4 regions of the Bacillus sp. C1 genome follow, and region 3 is predicted to be linked to each of the others. Evidence: riboswitches for the same ligand, from Rfam matches in the RefSeq annotation. Region 3 holds a riboswitch; each other region holds the start of a gene.

Region 1 (3,733 bases), on a different contig from region 3:
TCTTAATACTTTCGGTACATCATACATGTTGTATTCTTTACTTTCCTTAATAATCTCATCAATTTCCCGTTCACATATTCCCCTTACTAAATAATCCGCTCTTAATTCTTTATATACCTCTTTAAACGTTTCATTGTGACGTTTCAATTGAAGTAAACAAACGATATACGTGCGAAACAACTCATCATTTCGATTACAGCATTTCATTATCGTTTCTACTTCATTCATAGTTTTTTAGCCTTTTCTTGTATTTCTAAAAGCCACTTTTCACGTTTTGCAGCTTTACTTGTTTTTACAGACTGAAAGGCAGAACGTTTTATTTGGCGTATACCGCAAAATCGCAAAATACCCTTCTTCATAATGACCCAATCAGCGGAGCGATATAAGAGTGCCGCGTACCAGAGCGGTGAATCTAATGTATTAATAACCCATGCAGTTTTTCCAGTGAGCAGTCCTTTCGGCATAATCCCTTCATATGTATATGCAAACCCCGACACAAAAACCCGATCAATAAATCCTTTTAAAATAGCTGGCATTCCCCACCACCATATCGGATAAATAAAAATAAAAGAATCTGCCTCTTTGATCAAGTTTCTATATTTCTCTGTCTCTTCTTCATATGCTAAATCACGTCTTCTCTTATCTTCATTAAAAATAAGTACTGGGTTAAATTGTTCCTTATACAGGTCGAGCAATGTAATAGAATGATTCGTTTCTTGAAGTCCTTTTTGCACATGTTCTAAAATGGATGCATTGAAACTAGACGGATTGGGATGTGCATATATGATTAGTACATTCATCTCCAAAAACACCCTTCTAAGATTTAAATTTATCTTCCCTCAACATCTTCTCGACAATCATTACATCTTTAGAAGTTTTTAATAATCTTTCCATAATGATTAACAATTCTTCCTTTTCTAATGTTTGCAACTTCTCTCTCACATTCTTTTCTCCAACACCTTGAATTTCATATATAACTGCCGCCATATGCTTACAATCATTTTCATAAGGACATTCACAACTACTTCTCTTAAAATCTACAAGATCAATGATTACTTCATAATTTCCGTAATTCCCTTTCACGAATGCAAATACTTTATCGTTATGTATTTCTACATCCTCGACATATCCTTCTTCATAATATTCATATCCTCTATCTATAATGTGCCTAGGAATCCATTCTTTCATTTCCTTTACTAAAAAGGCATACATCACACTTCCCCTTCCTTAAATTCCCTTTTGACTTCCTTTCGCACTTCGTGATATTCTATTACATGTCAAGTAGCAAGCCTATATGACAAAACGACTGACACCTATTCGGCGAAGGTGTCTCTTTTCGTTTCGAGCCGAACGAAGTGCCTCTTTCAGGGCATATTCAACTTTTGACACTACACACTCAACACCATTCCCTTGTATCAGGCTGCTTTAGCAGTCTTTTACTCTACATACATTTCTAATTTTCAAACAAATTATACCATAAAAAAAGAGAGCCTAGCTCCCTTTTCTCGCCTTATAATATACCCCTTTTTCAGCATAGAGATATTCTTCATCAGCTAAAGTAATTTTCCCATCCAGTTTTAATTCGTCTAATAACCTCGATAAATAAAATTGATGTAACATTTTTTTCGTGAATTTTCCCTCATGATGCGAAACGATATGTTCTTGAATATCTAATAATGATATTGGTTTATCTTGCTCCATCATATATTCATATACTGCATTACGCAGTTTTACGTATTTTTCAAGTGTCACAGTACAATTGCAACCCCTTTCTTCTTATTCTGTTGTTTTTAGAATCGGTTTTTTCGTAATAAAAAAACCTCTTCGATAAGAAGAAGTTACGTATTATATCTTCGTCTTATCTCCCAGAACAAATATGTTCTGCTGGAATTAGCACCTGCATCGCGGTTGCCGGGTTTCATCGGGCCAGTCCCTCCACCTCTCTGGATAAGAAAATATTCACTTTAACATTTACTATAAGCTACTTTTATTATAATTGTCAAATAAAACAAAGTAATTACAATGAAGTTATATTTTCTTTTCTCACGCTCATACTAAAATTGTATGTACAAAAGGAGGAATTTATGATGGATAAAAATGCCCGTGGTTATGTTCAAGATTCATTCCACTCATTGCAAGGAGCGAAAAACTGTTTGGAACAAGCGTTACAAACTGTTGAAAAGAGCGATAATCGGGAACAAATTGAACAATCTCTACAAGCCGTGGAAAATGCATTGCAAAAATGTGATCATACCGTTCATATTTTAGAACAAAAATGAATGTTGCCCATCTCTTTATGAGATGGGCAATACATCAAATGGCATACTGCAGTAGTATTGCCGTCGCAATTAAAAAATATACGGAGTTAACGATTTCTAAAACGCCAACTTTTAATATAGATATTTTTTTACCATACAATACAATGGCACGAACTAAACTCGGGATAAAGATAAAAGACAACCATGGATTTACTACGAAAGAAGCGACAATTAAGAAAATATGATATCCCCATGAAACATAACGATAAATCGGATTATTCTTTTCACGTATCATTGTTTTCACATAAAAGGTACTACCTAAAAAGTATAGAAAGGAAATACCCGCAATTCCAATAGCTATTCCATCAACTGTTTTCATCGAAAAATAATAACTGATTAAACCGCCTATACAAAAAACAAGAATTGCACAAATATCATTTACTAACGCTCGTTCCTTTTTCTGACGAGCAAAGTATATATTTACGATAAAGAGTGGAATCATCATAAATGCGAATAAAAGAATTTCCCATTCATATAGTAAAGATACAATCCCAAAAACACATGCAATCATAAAGTACATCATTGCTGCATGTAAAAATTCTTTCTTTCGTGTTTGCTTCATGTACATTAAAAATGGATATGTCGCTAAATAGATAAATAACCAAGCGATAAAGAGTGGAATATGATAAAACGTAGGCTTACCAAGTAGTACACTAAGTAAAAATGGAATCAGCAGCATTCCCCATGCGCCATGCTGCTTTGGAATAACTAACTTCATGAATATGGCATCTCCTCTTTGAAAATCTTTCTCATTTTCTATTATACAAAAATCACCATACAACAATTGCAATATATTAAAACAATTCTTTGACATTTTTCAAACGAAAGTACCATTTTGAACTACCCACCACTTAACACCCTTACGGACTGTTTGGAGTGGGGGATTCCTACGAACACCAAAGTATCCTTCGGTTATCTTAGTAGGCTAACCCCGTAGTCCCTACGGTTAGAAGTCTTACGGCTTCGTTTTTAAGGTTTTGTCCTGCGTTAATATCTCTGTCGTGATGCGTGCCACAAGAAGGGCAATCCCATTCACGAAGATTTAGATTTTTAACGTCTTTGTTTTGGTAGCCACAACAAGAACATAGCTGACTAGAAGGGAATATTTTAGATACAACAACAACTTGTTTACCGCCCCATTTTGCTTTGTATGCAAGCATGCTTCTGAATTGCGACCAAGATACTTCACTAATTGCTTTCGCTAATTTATGATTCTTCAGCATATTCGACACTTGCAAATCTTCCATACCAATGATGTCGTGGTTTTTGACAATTTCGGTAGAGATTTTTTGCAAGTAGTCTGTTCTTGCGTTGGTAATTCGTTCGTAGATTCTTGCAACCTTGATACGTTGTTTGTTCCAATTTGAAGAACCTTTCTCGCGTTTGGAAAGAATACGTTGTGCATCAGCTAACTT
Region 2 (3,733 bases), 770 kb from region 3:
TAAAAATTCCTTATGCATTCACAGGTTCTTCGACATAAGAAAGAGCATTTTCAAAATCGGCAATTAAATCATCTACATTTTCAAGGCCAACTGATAAACGGAGCAATGAATTAGAAATACCTCTTTCATCACGTGCATCTTGTGATAATGCTGCATGTGACATTTTTGCAGGATAAGAAAGGATAGATTCTACAGCTCCTAAACTTACTGCAAATACGGGGAGTTTAACTTGAGATAAAAATTGTCGTAAAGCTTCTTCGGATTGTAGCTCGAAAGATAGTACAGCACCAGCGGATTTGGATTGTACTTGTTGTATGTCATAGCCGAGATGTGACTGTAATCCAGGATAATACACATTTTGAATTTTTGAATGTTTTTGTAAAAAGTGAGCAATTGTGTTTGCATTTCTTGCTGAGTGTTCAAGACGTACATGCAATGTTTTCAGGCCGCGAAGAACGAGAGAACAATCTTGTGGCCCTAATATAGCGCCAAAGGCATTTTGTAAGAAACCTAGTTTTTGAGCGAGTTCCTCATTTTTTACAACTGCCAATCCAGCTGTAACATCACTGTGACCAGCAATAAATTTTGTTGCGCTATGAAGTACAACATCGGCTCCGAGTTCAAGTGGTTTTTGGAACAATGGTGTTAAAAATGTGTTATCAACAAAAGTGAGAGCCCCAGCAGATTTTGCTAATGCACAAACAGCACGAATGTCGGTTACTTTTAATAATGGATTGGATGGTGTTTCAATGTAAAATACTTTTGTATTCGGTCTAATGTTTTGTTTTACTTTCTCTACATTCGTCATATCGACGAATGTATGTGAAACACCGTAACGAGAGAGGACTTCTGTCACAATCCGATACGTTCCACCGTATACATCTTCTGAAATGAGAACATGATCGCCTTGTGAAAGAAGGAGAAATGCAGTAGAAATCGCTGCGATTCCAGATGAAAAGGCAAATCCTTTTGTTCCCTCTTCTAATAAAGCAATTATGTTTTCAAGTGCTTCACGTGTTGGATTCCCAGAGCGACTGTAGTCGTATTTTCCAAAGGTATCTACATCAAATTGATGGAATGTTGATGTATTATAAATAGGAACGTTAACAGCTCCTGTTTGTGAATCATGTTTATATTGGTTATGAAGTAAGAGTGTATCTATTGAATAACTCATATTCTTACACCTTCTTTTACATGTTTAATAGCTTGCTTTAAGTCTTGAATTAAATCATCACCATCTTCAATGCCAACGGAGAAACGGAGTAGGCGATTACATACCCCGCGCGCTGTACGCACAGCTTCTGGAATATCTGCATGTGTTTGTGTTGCTGGATAGGTCATTAAACTCTCAACCCCGCCAAGACTTTCGGCAAATGTAATTAATGATAAAGATTGTAAGAAAGGATTTATCCATTTTTCATCGCGGAGACGAAATGAAATCATGCCGCCTCGTCCTGGATAAAAAACATCGGTTACACCGTCTTCTTCCCTTAAATAAGACACGATTTTCTTTGCGTTTTCTTCATGTTGTTTCATACGGAGCGCCAATGTTTTCATACCGCGAATTAATAACCAAGAATCGAAGGGACTTAATACAACGCCAGAAGCATTATGATAGTGGGCAAGTTTTTCACAAAGTGTTTGACCTTTTGCAACGACAAGGCCGCTTAATACATCATTATGACCGCCTAAATATTTTGTGGCGCTATGAAGGACAATATCTGCCCCTTCTGTCAATGGTTGTTGTATATAAGGAGTGTAGAAAGTATTATCTACAATAAGTAGGACTCCATGTCGTTTTGCAACGGCCGAGACAGCTGCAAGATCTGTTACTTGCATTAATGGATTGGTCGGTGTTTCTATGAAAATAGCCTTTGTTTGAGAAGTGATGGCTTGTTCTATTTGTTTAATAGATTGTGTATCTACGTATCTACATCGAATATTCCATTTTTCCTCATGTTCTGAAAATAAGCGATAGGTTCCCCCGTATAAGTCTTCTGATACGATAAGTTCATCTCCAGAGCGGAATAAAGAAAGAACAAGAAGAACAGCTGCCATTCCAGAACTACAGGCATAACCTTGTTCCCCTTCTTCTAAATCAGCAATTGCATGTTCTAACAGACCACGTGTTGGGTTACCTGTTCGTGAATAATCAAAACCTGTTGATTTTCCAATTCCTTCATGCCGATAAGCCGTTGAAAAATAAACAGGGGGGTTAACAGTTCCTGTTGTAGTTTCGCTTCGGTTTCCGATTTGAGCTAGTTTTGTTTCAATTGTTGACATGTGAGATTCCTCCTTGATAAAAATAAAAAAGCCTTCTAAGAAGAAGGCTTTCATGCGAATATAGTCTTCTTCTTATCTGTCAAATTTGTTCACAATTTGCTGGAATTAGCACCTTATTAACGAACGTGTTAATGGTTGCTGAGGTGTCACAGGGCCAGTCCCTCTACCTCTCTAGATAAGAATAGTTTGTATGAAATTTTATTATGAGTTTAACTTTACAACAAAAGATAACTGAATTGCAACTTTATTTTAAATATTTTTTATTTTTATCCTGATTCCATTGACTTTTATTTTTTCTCATGCTAACTTTATGAGAAAATTAACAAAGATTGTTAAAAAGTACACGTATTTCCTTTTAAAACATAGATTACTAATAAAGATAAACTCTTATTAAGAGCGGTGGAGGGAAAGGCCCTGTGAAACCCGGCAACCTTCAAACGAAATGTTTGAAACGGTGCTAATACCTGCAAAACAATTTGTTTTGCATGATAAGAGGAGGATTACTCATGTCCCCCTCTTCAGGTGAAGAGGGGTTTTTATATTGATAGAAAAGAGGGAGAAGGGTGAAATTACTAGACTTATTATCAAAAGGAATTGTTATCGGTGATGGTGCAATCGGAACATTATTACATTCTCATGGTTTGCAAAGTAGTTTTGAAGAATTAAACGTATCCGATCCAGATCTTATTATATCGATTCATAAACAATATGTAGCTGCTGGAGCAGATGTTATTCAAACAAATACGTATGGTGCCAATGAAGCGAAATTGCGCATGTATGGTTTAGAAAATCAGGTGGTCCAAATTAATAAAGCTGCGGTTAAGCTTGCAAAAGCGGCTGTTACAGAGCGAAACGCTATTTTAGGGACGATTGGTGGGATGAAGCACATCGGAGCTGTTACAACGACTGATATGGAACGAGAATTTATGCTACTTGAGCAGGCAGAGGCATTATTAGAAGAAAAAGTTGATGGATTATTGTTAGAAACATTTTATGATGAATTCGAATTGTTACATGCGGTGAAAGTATTGCGAAAACAAACAGATATTCCAATTGTTGCACAGTTAGCACTTCATGAAGCAGGAACAACGCAAAATGGCAATGATGTAAATGAAATCGTAACACAAATTTTAGATTACGGTGCTAATGTAGTTGGACTAAATTGTCAATTAGGACCGCTTCATATGACGGAAGCTTTCAAAATGATATCTATTCCTAAAAATGGTTATTTATCAGCTTATCCAAATGCAGGTCTTCCGAATTATGTAGAAGGGCGGTATGTATATGAAGGTAGCCCTGCTTATTTTGAAGCGATGACACCAAAATTTATTGAACAAGGTATTCGTTTATTAGGGGGTTGTTGTGGTACAACGCCGGCACATATTGAAGGGATGAAGCGTGCGATTGAGAATGTAACACCTGTTACAGAAAAACAAATTGTTCAAAGAAA
Region 3 (3,733 bases):
TGCAAGTAATATTAACGGTGTAGTATTAGGAAAAGGAGATCGTTTCTCTTTTAACGCCCTAATTGGAGATACAACACCAGACAAAGGGTATCAGTTAGGGAAAGAAATTGTTGATGGGAAATTAGTAGATGGTTATGGCGGGGGAGTATGTCAAACATCTTCTACTCTTTTTAACGCGGCAGACCAAGCTGGTTTAAAAATGGTGGAGAGAACGACACACTCTAAAACAGTTGGATACGTTCCGCAAGGCCGAGATGCTACAATTGCCTATCCATATTTAGATTTAGTGTTTGAAAATACAAATGAAGTACCTGTCAAGCTTTATATGAGCATCGAGGGTGGAAAACTTGTTGCTGAAGTACGTGCGACAAGATAAGAGTAACGTTATTATACATAGAAGTCTTATAGATGCAACGAACGATTCTTGGAAGATAAGGAGAATCGTCACTGATCGAAGTCATTCTTTCTAGTATTTTTCTGGAAGGGATGGCTTTTTGTATGTATCAACTAAAAATAGGATGGATCCACTATTCACGGGACGGGGATAAGCTAATTGTGAAAGTAAGCTTATCCCTGACTAAAAAATTCTTTTGATACACTCGACTAAATGAAAGTTTGGCTAAACGAGTAAGTTTCGTAATAGCGAGAACTTTGAGGAGGGGGAAATTGTGCAATTTATTTTAGAAGCAATAGCAATCGCTGGAATTATATTCATCATTGTGATTTTAGGATTTAGTAAAACATTAAAAGATATCAATCGAAAGAAAAATAAAGAAGACAAATGAATTATATTGTAAAAATGACATGGAGAAATGTGTTCTATAGGCGTGTGAATGATAATTTTTTCTGTCTAATTTTTCAGTGCAGTTCTTCTTTCTATATGAAATTAGTTTTATAATGTAAACTAATGTTCATTTCGTCAAGTTGTTTATAGGATGAATTGAGACAAATGTAGATTTGACATAAAGTTGCGAAGCGTTGCCCCTTTGGATATGATTATCTAACGAGGGGTTTTTATGTCGAAAGGAAAAAGAACATCTGTGAAAGATCGATTGAGGAATGATAGACAGTAGACACCCTGATTAAACATTATTTGCGAAAAGTAATACTTAAGCTGACGGGTAGCATACTTGAATAAGACTAATGGTAAAATTGCGAAGTATGGAAGACTTGATAAAGAATAGAAACTAGTTGGTTACAATCAAAAGAGTCTTAATATAGTAAGGAGGAAGTGCAAAACTATGGATTTCGAAACAGTTATGCAGGAGCTTGAAGCCCTCGGTAAGGAAAGAACTAAAAAAATATACATATCCAATGGTGCAGAAGAGCCGCTTTTTGGTGTAGCTACAGGTGCTATGAAACCAATCGCAAAGAAAATAAAAATAAATCAATGTTTAGCTGAAGAGCTTTATGCTACAGGTAACTACGATGCAATGTACTTTGCAGGCATTATTGCAAATCCAAAAGCTATGAGTGAGTCGGATTTTGATCGTTGGATGGATGGGGCGTATTTTTATATGCTGTCCGATTATGTAGTGGCAGTAACGCTATCAGAGTCAGATTTTGCACAAGACATTGCTGATAAATGGATTGCAAGCGGTGACGAGCTGAGAATGTCAGCGGGCTGGAGCTGCTACTGCTGGCTTTTAGGGAATCGCCTAGACAATGAATTTTCCGAAAGCAAGATTTCCAATATGCTTGAAATTGTGAAACATAAGATTCACGATTCACCAGAACGAACGAAATCCGCTATGAATAATTTTCTATACACCGTGGGGGTTTCATATTTGCCGCTACATGAAAAGGCAGTCGAGACCGCAAAGGAAGTAGGTATAGTAGAAATCCAACGGGATAAGAAAAAAAGTAGTTTCCTAAATGCTCACGAAAGTATTGATAAAGAAATTGATAGGGGAAGGCTTGGTTTCAAACGTAAGTATGTAAGATGTTAGAAATTAGCTTAGTATCGGGGTGTTGATCCAAGAAGGATTGACACTCTTTTCGTATAAAGTCATATATATAAATCCAAATTAAAAAACGAACATTAAACCATTCTTTTCAGATGGATGAAAGGATCCGGCCATGGATAGAAGCGGTCAGTGCCTTTTTTAGCCCTACTCCATGTGAAAACAGAAGGGGAAAACGAGTGAAGGTCTCTGTTTGTTCTTCATAACCATAATGTATCTGTTAGAAAATCAAATTGGATTTATATATATTTTGTTGGTTGAAAGAAATATAATCCCTAGTTTTCTTATTGACATTTAATACTTTTGGTTGTATCCTTCATAATAACAACTAAATAATGGAAAATTTTATTTAATTTCTTATCAAGAGAGATGGAGGGACTGGCCCGATGATATCTCAGCAACAGACTATTGAGTACTGTGCTAATTCCAGCAAACGGATGGATCGTTTGAAAGATAGGAAGAAATGAATGGTAATTCAGTTCTTCTTATGTATGTAAGAAGAACTTTTTTGTATAGAAAGGAGGGAAGTAGAGTGACATTTGACGTAGCGTATTTTTTTGAAAGTTTTCCGCAATTATTTAAATATGTATACATAACTTTAGGAATTACTGTTGTTTCAATGGTTATATCGTTTGTGATTGGTATTTTTTTAGCGATCATTACGAAAAACAAAACGAAAATTTTATATCCAATTGCAAGAGTGTATATATCATTTTTTCGCGGAACCCCATTATTAGTTCAATTGTTTGTGCTGTATTTTGGTTTTCCACAAATATTCCCATCCTTTACAGTACTTACGGCAATACAAGCAACATTAATTGGCTTGAGTTTAAATAACGCAGCATATTTGTCTGAAATTATTCGCGGTTCATTGCATGCTGTGGAGTCTGGGCAGATGGACGCTTGTTTATCCGTTGGGATGACAAAAGCGCAAGCGATGCAGAAAATTATTTTTCCGCAAGCTATACGTGTGGCAGTTCCAGCATTAGGAAATAATTTTGTTGGGCTACTAAAAGAATCTTCGTTATCTTTTGCATTAGGGGTTGCTGAGATTTTAGCACAAGCGAAAATGTTAGCGGCACAATCATATCGATATATGGAAAGCTATTTAGCTGTTGCGATAGTATATTGGATTATAACGATTGTAGTTAGTTGGATGCAACAAAAGTTAGAGAAAAGGCTTGACGCACCGTACTTGTAATAAGAAAGAGGTGAGCTATTTGATTGAAGTGAAAGGATTGCATAAATCCTATAACAATAATGAGGTGTTGAAGGGGATTTCGCTTCATGTAAAAAAAGGAGAAGTAGTAGTCATTATTGGGCCCTCTGGTTCAGGAAAATCGACATTTTTACGATGTTTAAATTTATTAGAACAGCCGAATGATGGGAGTATTAGAATTGAAGATTTAGAGGTTCATACGAAGAGGATCCAAAAAAAAGAAATGTTGCAATTACGTCAAAAAACGGCAATGGTTTTTCAAAATTATAATTTATTTAAAAATAAGACAGTATTGCAAAATATTACAACACCATTAACTGTAGTAAAGAAAAAAAGTGAAGAAGATGCGAAAAGTATCGCACGAAAACTACTAGAACAAGTTGGTTTAGCAGAAAAAGAAGCGTTCTATCCGGCAATGTTATCTGGTGGTCAGCAGCAAAGAGTTGGGATTGCTCGTGCACTGGCATTAAATCCTGCCGTGTTGTTATTTGATGAACCAACTTCAGCGCTCGATCCAGAGTTAGTAAATGAAGTACTGCAAGTGATTAAG
Region 4 (3,733 bases), on a different contig from region 3:
CTTTTCAATTTTTGCCCATTTAAAGTTTAGTTGACCTGCAAAGTCTACTTGAACGATGCCTTTTACGTAAGAACGTTCTAAGTAAGACTCACCTTTTTGATACAACGGAGCGATTACAGTATCTTTAAATAAGATTTTTTCAGCGGCTTGTAGAGACTCCCAGCGAGCTTTTTCGTCTCCGGCTAAGTCAGTTTTAACCTTTTCAATGACACTATCAAATTCTTTGTTAGTGTAATGATCTAAGTTATAAGGGTTGTTTGTTGTGAAAAGTTCTAAAAATGTAATTGGATCCGCAAAGTCTGGGCTCCAACCATCGATGCCAATTTCATATTCACCTTTTAACAGCAACGATACTTGTTGTTTACGTGGCTGTGTTTTTATATTTACTGTTAATCCATCTAGAGTTTTTTCTAGTTGTCCTTTTAAAAATTCACCTGTTTTTTTATCAAGATCAGTATCGTTTGTCAGTAATTCTAATGTTATTTTTTCTGAACCTAGTTCTTGTTTTGCTTGTTTCCATAATGCTTGTGCTTCTTTTGGATCAACTTTCGTTAAATCGCCATTTATAGATCGGAAGTCCTTGTTATCAGGTCCTTTTGCGAAGTTTTTTGGAATGAGACCATAAATAGGTGTGGCTCCATCATTTAACAATGTATTTACAAAGGATTTTCGGTCGATTGTTTTATCGATAGCTTGACGCGCATGAACATTTTGTAAAATTTTATTTTGCTGATTCATGCGTAAAAATTGTACTCCTACGTTCGGACGTTCTTTAAAGTTTGTATCTTTACGGTATTTATCAACAAAATCAGATGTTAGTTTTATACGGTCTAGTTGTTTTGATTCAAATAAGTTTATTTCTGTTGATTTTTCTTTTACAACATTAAAATTAATTTCTTCAAGCTTTACAGTACCTTTATCCCAGTAGTTAGCGTTTTTCTTAAATTTAAAACTTTGTTCATGCTTCCAATCGCTTAATGTAAAGGCACCATTATAGATAATCTTATTGTCTTCTAAGGCGTACTTATCACCTTGCGATTTGAAGAATTCTTCATTAATCGGTAGGAATGTTGGGAAGGCTGTTAAACTAATAAAGTATGGTACAGGACGTTCCAATTCAACCTCAAAGGTGTGGTCATCAATTGCCTTCACGCCGAGTTGATCAGCTGGAAGCTCTTTACTATTAATTTTCTTCGCGTTTTTAATATCGAAGAATAAAAATGCATATTCAGAAGCTGTTGCTGGATCGACAGCACGTTGCCAAGCGAAAACAAAGTCTTTTGCTGTGACAGGGGTACCGTTTGACCATTTTGAATCTCGTAAGTGGAATGTATATTTTGTTTTATCTGCGCTTACATCATGAGATTTGGAAACTCCAGGTACTGGTTTATTCCCTTCGCCAAGATTATATAAACCTTCAAATACATTTCTCATTACTTGACCAGAGTCAGTATCTGTTGCGCGAGCAGTATCCATTGTACGGATTTCCGTAGGAGATGATAAGTTTAAAACTTGTTTATCAGGTGCTGTATCTTTTGCCTTTGTCGCACTCGCATCTTCTCTATAACTCCCGCATCCTGTTAATAAAATACTTGCTCCTAAAACAGATGCGACAGTAGGTACAAATTTCTTTTTCATGCTAAATTCCTCCCTAAATTGTTTAGTTATTAAAAATAGTTGATGAACAATTTATGAGGGAAATAAAAATTCCCTCTTTTCTTATCCAGAAAGAGGGAATTTAGTTTATAAGGAATGTACTCATATATAAACGAAGTCCCTCATTCTATCTTTCAAGCGTAATGCTTGCAGGAAGTGGCACAGTATTCAAAGTGAACCTGTTGCCGAGGTTTCAAAGGGCCAGTCCCTCCACCTCTCTTGATACAATGAGTAAACATAGTGATCTATATTATTTTTTTGTTTCTTTGATTATTCAAAATATTACACCTCGAGCAATTAACTGTCAATAAAATGAAATATTGTTTTAATTTTCAGTTTTTAATACCCTTGAAAAAAGGAAATCCGTTAGTTATTTATGTAGTGGATTTCCTGATTAAAAATTAAAGGTATGCATCTTTTTAGTAATACGGTTTGTAACAATTTCTTCTTCACCAGTAAAGCACTTGAGTCAAAGTATTTTCACACCTTTATGGAACTTTGTAAGTTATGATTTTTCCCTAGCTTTTTTATTTGTTGCTTCAATTGCTTGGTGCATCATCTTTGAAAAATTATATTCATATAAAACTTTTAACCCTTCTGCAGTTGAACCGCCGGGTGTTGTTACTTGTTCACGAAGCATAGTTGGGTCTTGTTCTTGCTCTAGCATAGCAGCAGAGCCAGCGATCATTTGAATAACAAGGTGTTTTGCTGTTTTTTCATCGATTCCGTATTTTTTTGTTGTTTCAATTAAGCTTTCAGTAAAATGATAAAGGAATGCAGGCGCACTTCCAGTAATAGCGGTAAGTTGATGCACTTCTTCTTCGGTACATAGCTGTGCTGTGCCAATTCCTTTTAAAAGTAGTTGCAATGTTTCTTGCTGTTCTTCATTTACGAAATGCCCCATTGCATATAGAGAAATAGATTTTCCGATTGTTGCAGCTGTATTTGGCATAATCCAGGCAACCGGCGTACCTTGAGGAAGCTTTTCTTCTAAATAAGACGGACCAATGCCAGCAGCAACTGTTACAACAAACTGATTGGTGAGAAGAGGTGATAACTCAGCTAACAATTGATCATGCGCATATGGTGGCATTGCTAACACAATTGTATCGACAGCCGGGATGGATTGCTGCCAATCATTTGTAATTGAGACACCATATTGCTGTTTGAGTTGCTTCAGTTTTTCTATATTACTTCGGTTGGATACAATAATTTCTTCAATGTGTTCTTTACTCGTTTTGAGAAGTCCAGCGAAGATTGCTTCTGCCATACGACCGGCACCAATAAATAAAATTTTATTTTTCTTTGGCATATCCATTATTCCTTCCTACTTCGAATGTGTATAAAAAACGATAACATCTTTGAGAGATATTTGTAAAAAGAAATGGTTTATATAATGTTGTTAGTATTGTCATTTACATTTTGACAGGTTTATATGTGATGTGAATTCTTGTTGTAGTCAATTTATTTTTATGTATAGATGGATAGTTAGAATGGAAGTCAAATGACAAAAGAAGAAATTTCATTAGTTAAGAGAAAACCCCCTAAGCATTTCTAATGCTTAGGGGGTCTTTAATTTATGCTTTTGTCATACCAAGTAAAACAGCGCCACCTATAATTAACACACTACCTAGTGCAATAAATACCATTTGGCGTTTTGTTTTCTTTTCTCCTAAGAAGACAATCGCGCCGAATGTAGAGATGACGATACCAGTTTGAGATAATGGGAAGCTTGTTGCTACTCCAACTTTCGGTAATGAAAGTAGTAAGAATAAGTTTCCTGTTCCCCATAGTAAACCAGATAAAGCATTACGAACTGCATATTTGTTAAATGGTTTATGTTTAGATGTCAGTACAACTGCCCCAACAAACATACCAACTGCTTGTGGTAAAATAGCAGACCAACCATCAATATTGTACCAACGAATGATAATAACATATACAAGATAACCAAAAGTAGAAACAATTAGTGTTAACAGTCCATTTTTTAGTTGTCCTGGTGGTTGTGCATTTTCTTTATCGTCTAGTGAAGTAAAGACAACACCAAGTACAATTAATAGGATTGCAATCGTTCCCA

Evidence for each region. Region 3 has a riboswitch for S-adenosylmethionine ahead of ACX5JI_RS06185 (amino acid ABC transporter permease). Riboswitches for the same ligand answer to the same signal wherever they lie in the genome.
Region 1: another riboswitch for S-adenosylmethionine. It lies ahead of ACX5JI_RS17770 (hypothetical protein); the one in region 3 lies ahead of ACX5JI_RS06185 (amino acid ABC transporter permease).
Region 2: another riboswitch for S-adenosylmethionine. It lies ahead of ACX5JI_RS02055 (methionine biosynthesis PLP-dependent protein); the one in region 3 lies ahead of ACX5JI_RS06185 (amino acid ABC transporter permease).
Region 4: another riboswitch for S-adenosylmethionine. It lies ahead of ACX5JI_RS23145 (peptide ABC transporter substrate-binding protein); the one in region 3 lies ahead of ACX5JI_RS06185 (amino acid ABC transporter permease).

What each region holds. Positions count from the first base shown of each region.
Region 1 is NZ_JBTMZT010000006.1:135,885-139,617, reverse strand. Features, by position in the region: gene ACX5JI_RS17785 (group-specific protein) at 1-228, opposite strand, end outside; gene ACX5JI_RS17780 (NAD(P)H-dependent oxidoreductase) at 225-800, opposite strand; gene ACX5JI_RS17775 (SWIM zinc finger family protein) at 817-1,212, opposite strand; gene ACX5JI_RS17770 (hypothetical protein) at 1,492-1,752, opposite strand; SAM riboswitch class I at 1,856-1,954, opposite strand; gene ACX5JI_RS17765 (hypothetical protein) at 2,088-2,279, shown strand; gene ACX5JI_RS17760 (YwiC-like family protein) at 2,314-3,036, opposite strand; gene tnpB (IS200/IS605 family element RNA-guided endonuclease TnpB) at 3,236-3,733, opposite strand, start outside.
Region 2 is NZ_JBTMZT010000001.1:394,871-398,603, forward strand. Features, by position in the region: gene metC (cystathionine beta-lyase) at 11-1,174, opposite strand; gene ACX5JI_RS02055 (methionine biosynthesis PLP-dependent protein) at 1,171-2,283, opposite strand; SAM riboswitch class I at 2,353-2,465, opposite strand; SAM riboswitch class I at 2,668-2,778, shown strand; gene ACX5JI_RS02060 (bifunctional homocysteine S-methyltransferase/methylenetetrahydrofolate reductase) at 2,847-3,733, shown strand, end outside.
Region 3 is NZ_JBTMZT010000001.1:1,162,145-1,165,877, forward strand. Features, by position in the region: gene ACX5JI_RS06175 (VanW family protein) at 1-376, shown strand, start outside; gene ACX5JI_RS06180 (DNA alkylation repair protein) at 1,242-1,949, shown strand; SAM riboswitch class I at 2,319-2,424, shown strand; gene ACX5JI_RS06185 (amino acid ABC transporter permease) at 2,497-3,165, shown strand; gene ACX5JI_RS06190 (amino acid ABC transporter ATP-binding protein) at 3,185-3,733, shown strand, end outside.
Region 4 is NZ_JBTMZT010000014.1:35,174-38,906, forward strand. Features, by position in the region: gene ACX5JI_RS23145 (peptide ABC transporter substrate-binding protein) at 1-1,638, opposite strand, end outside; SAM riboswitch class I at 1,781-1,885, opposite strand; gene proC (pyrroline-5-carboxylate reductase) at 2,162-2,968, opposite strand; partial or broken gene ACX5JI_RS23155 (nicotinamide riboside transporter PnuC) at 3,046-3,144, shown strand; gene ACX5JI_RS23160 (GRP family sugar transporter) at 3,234-3,733, opposite strand, start outside.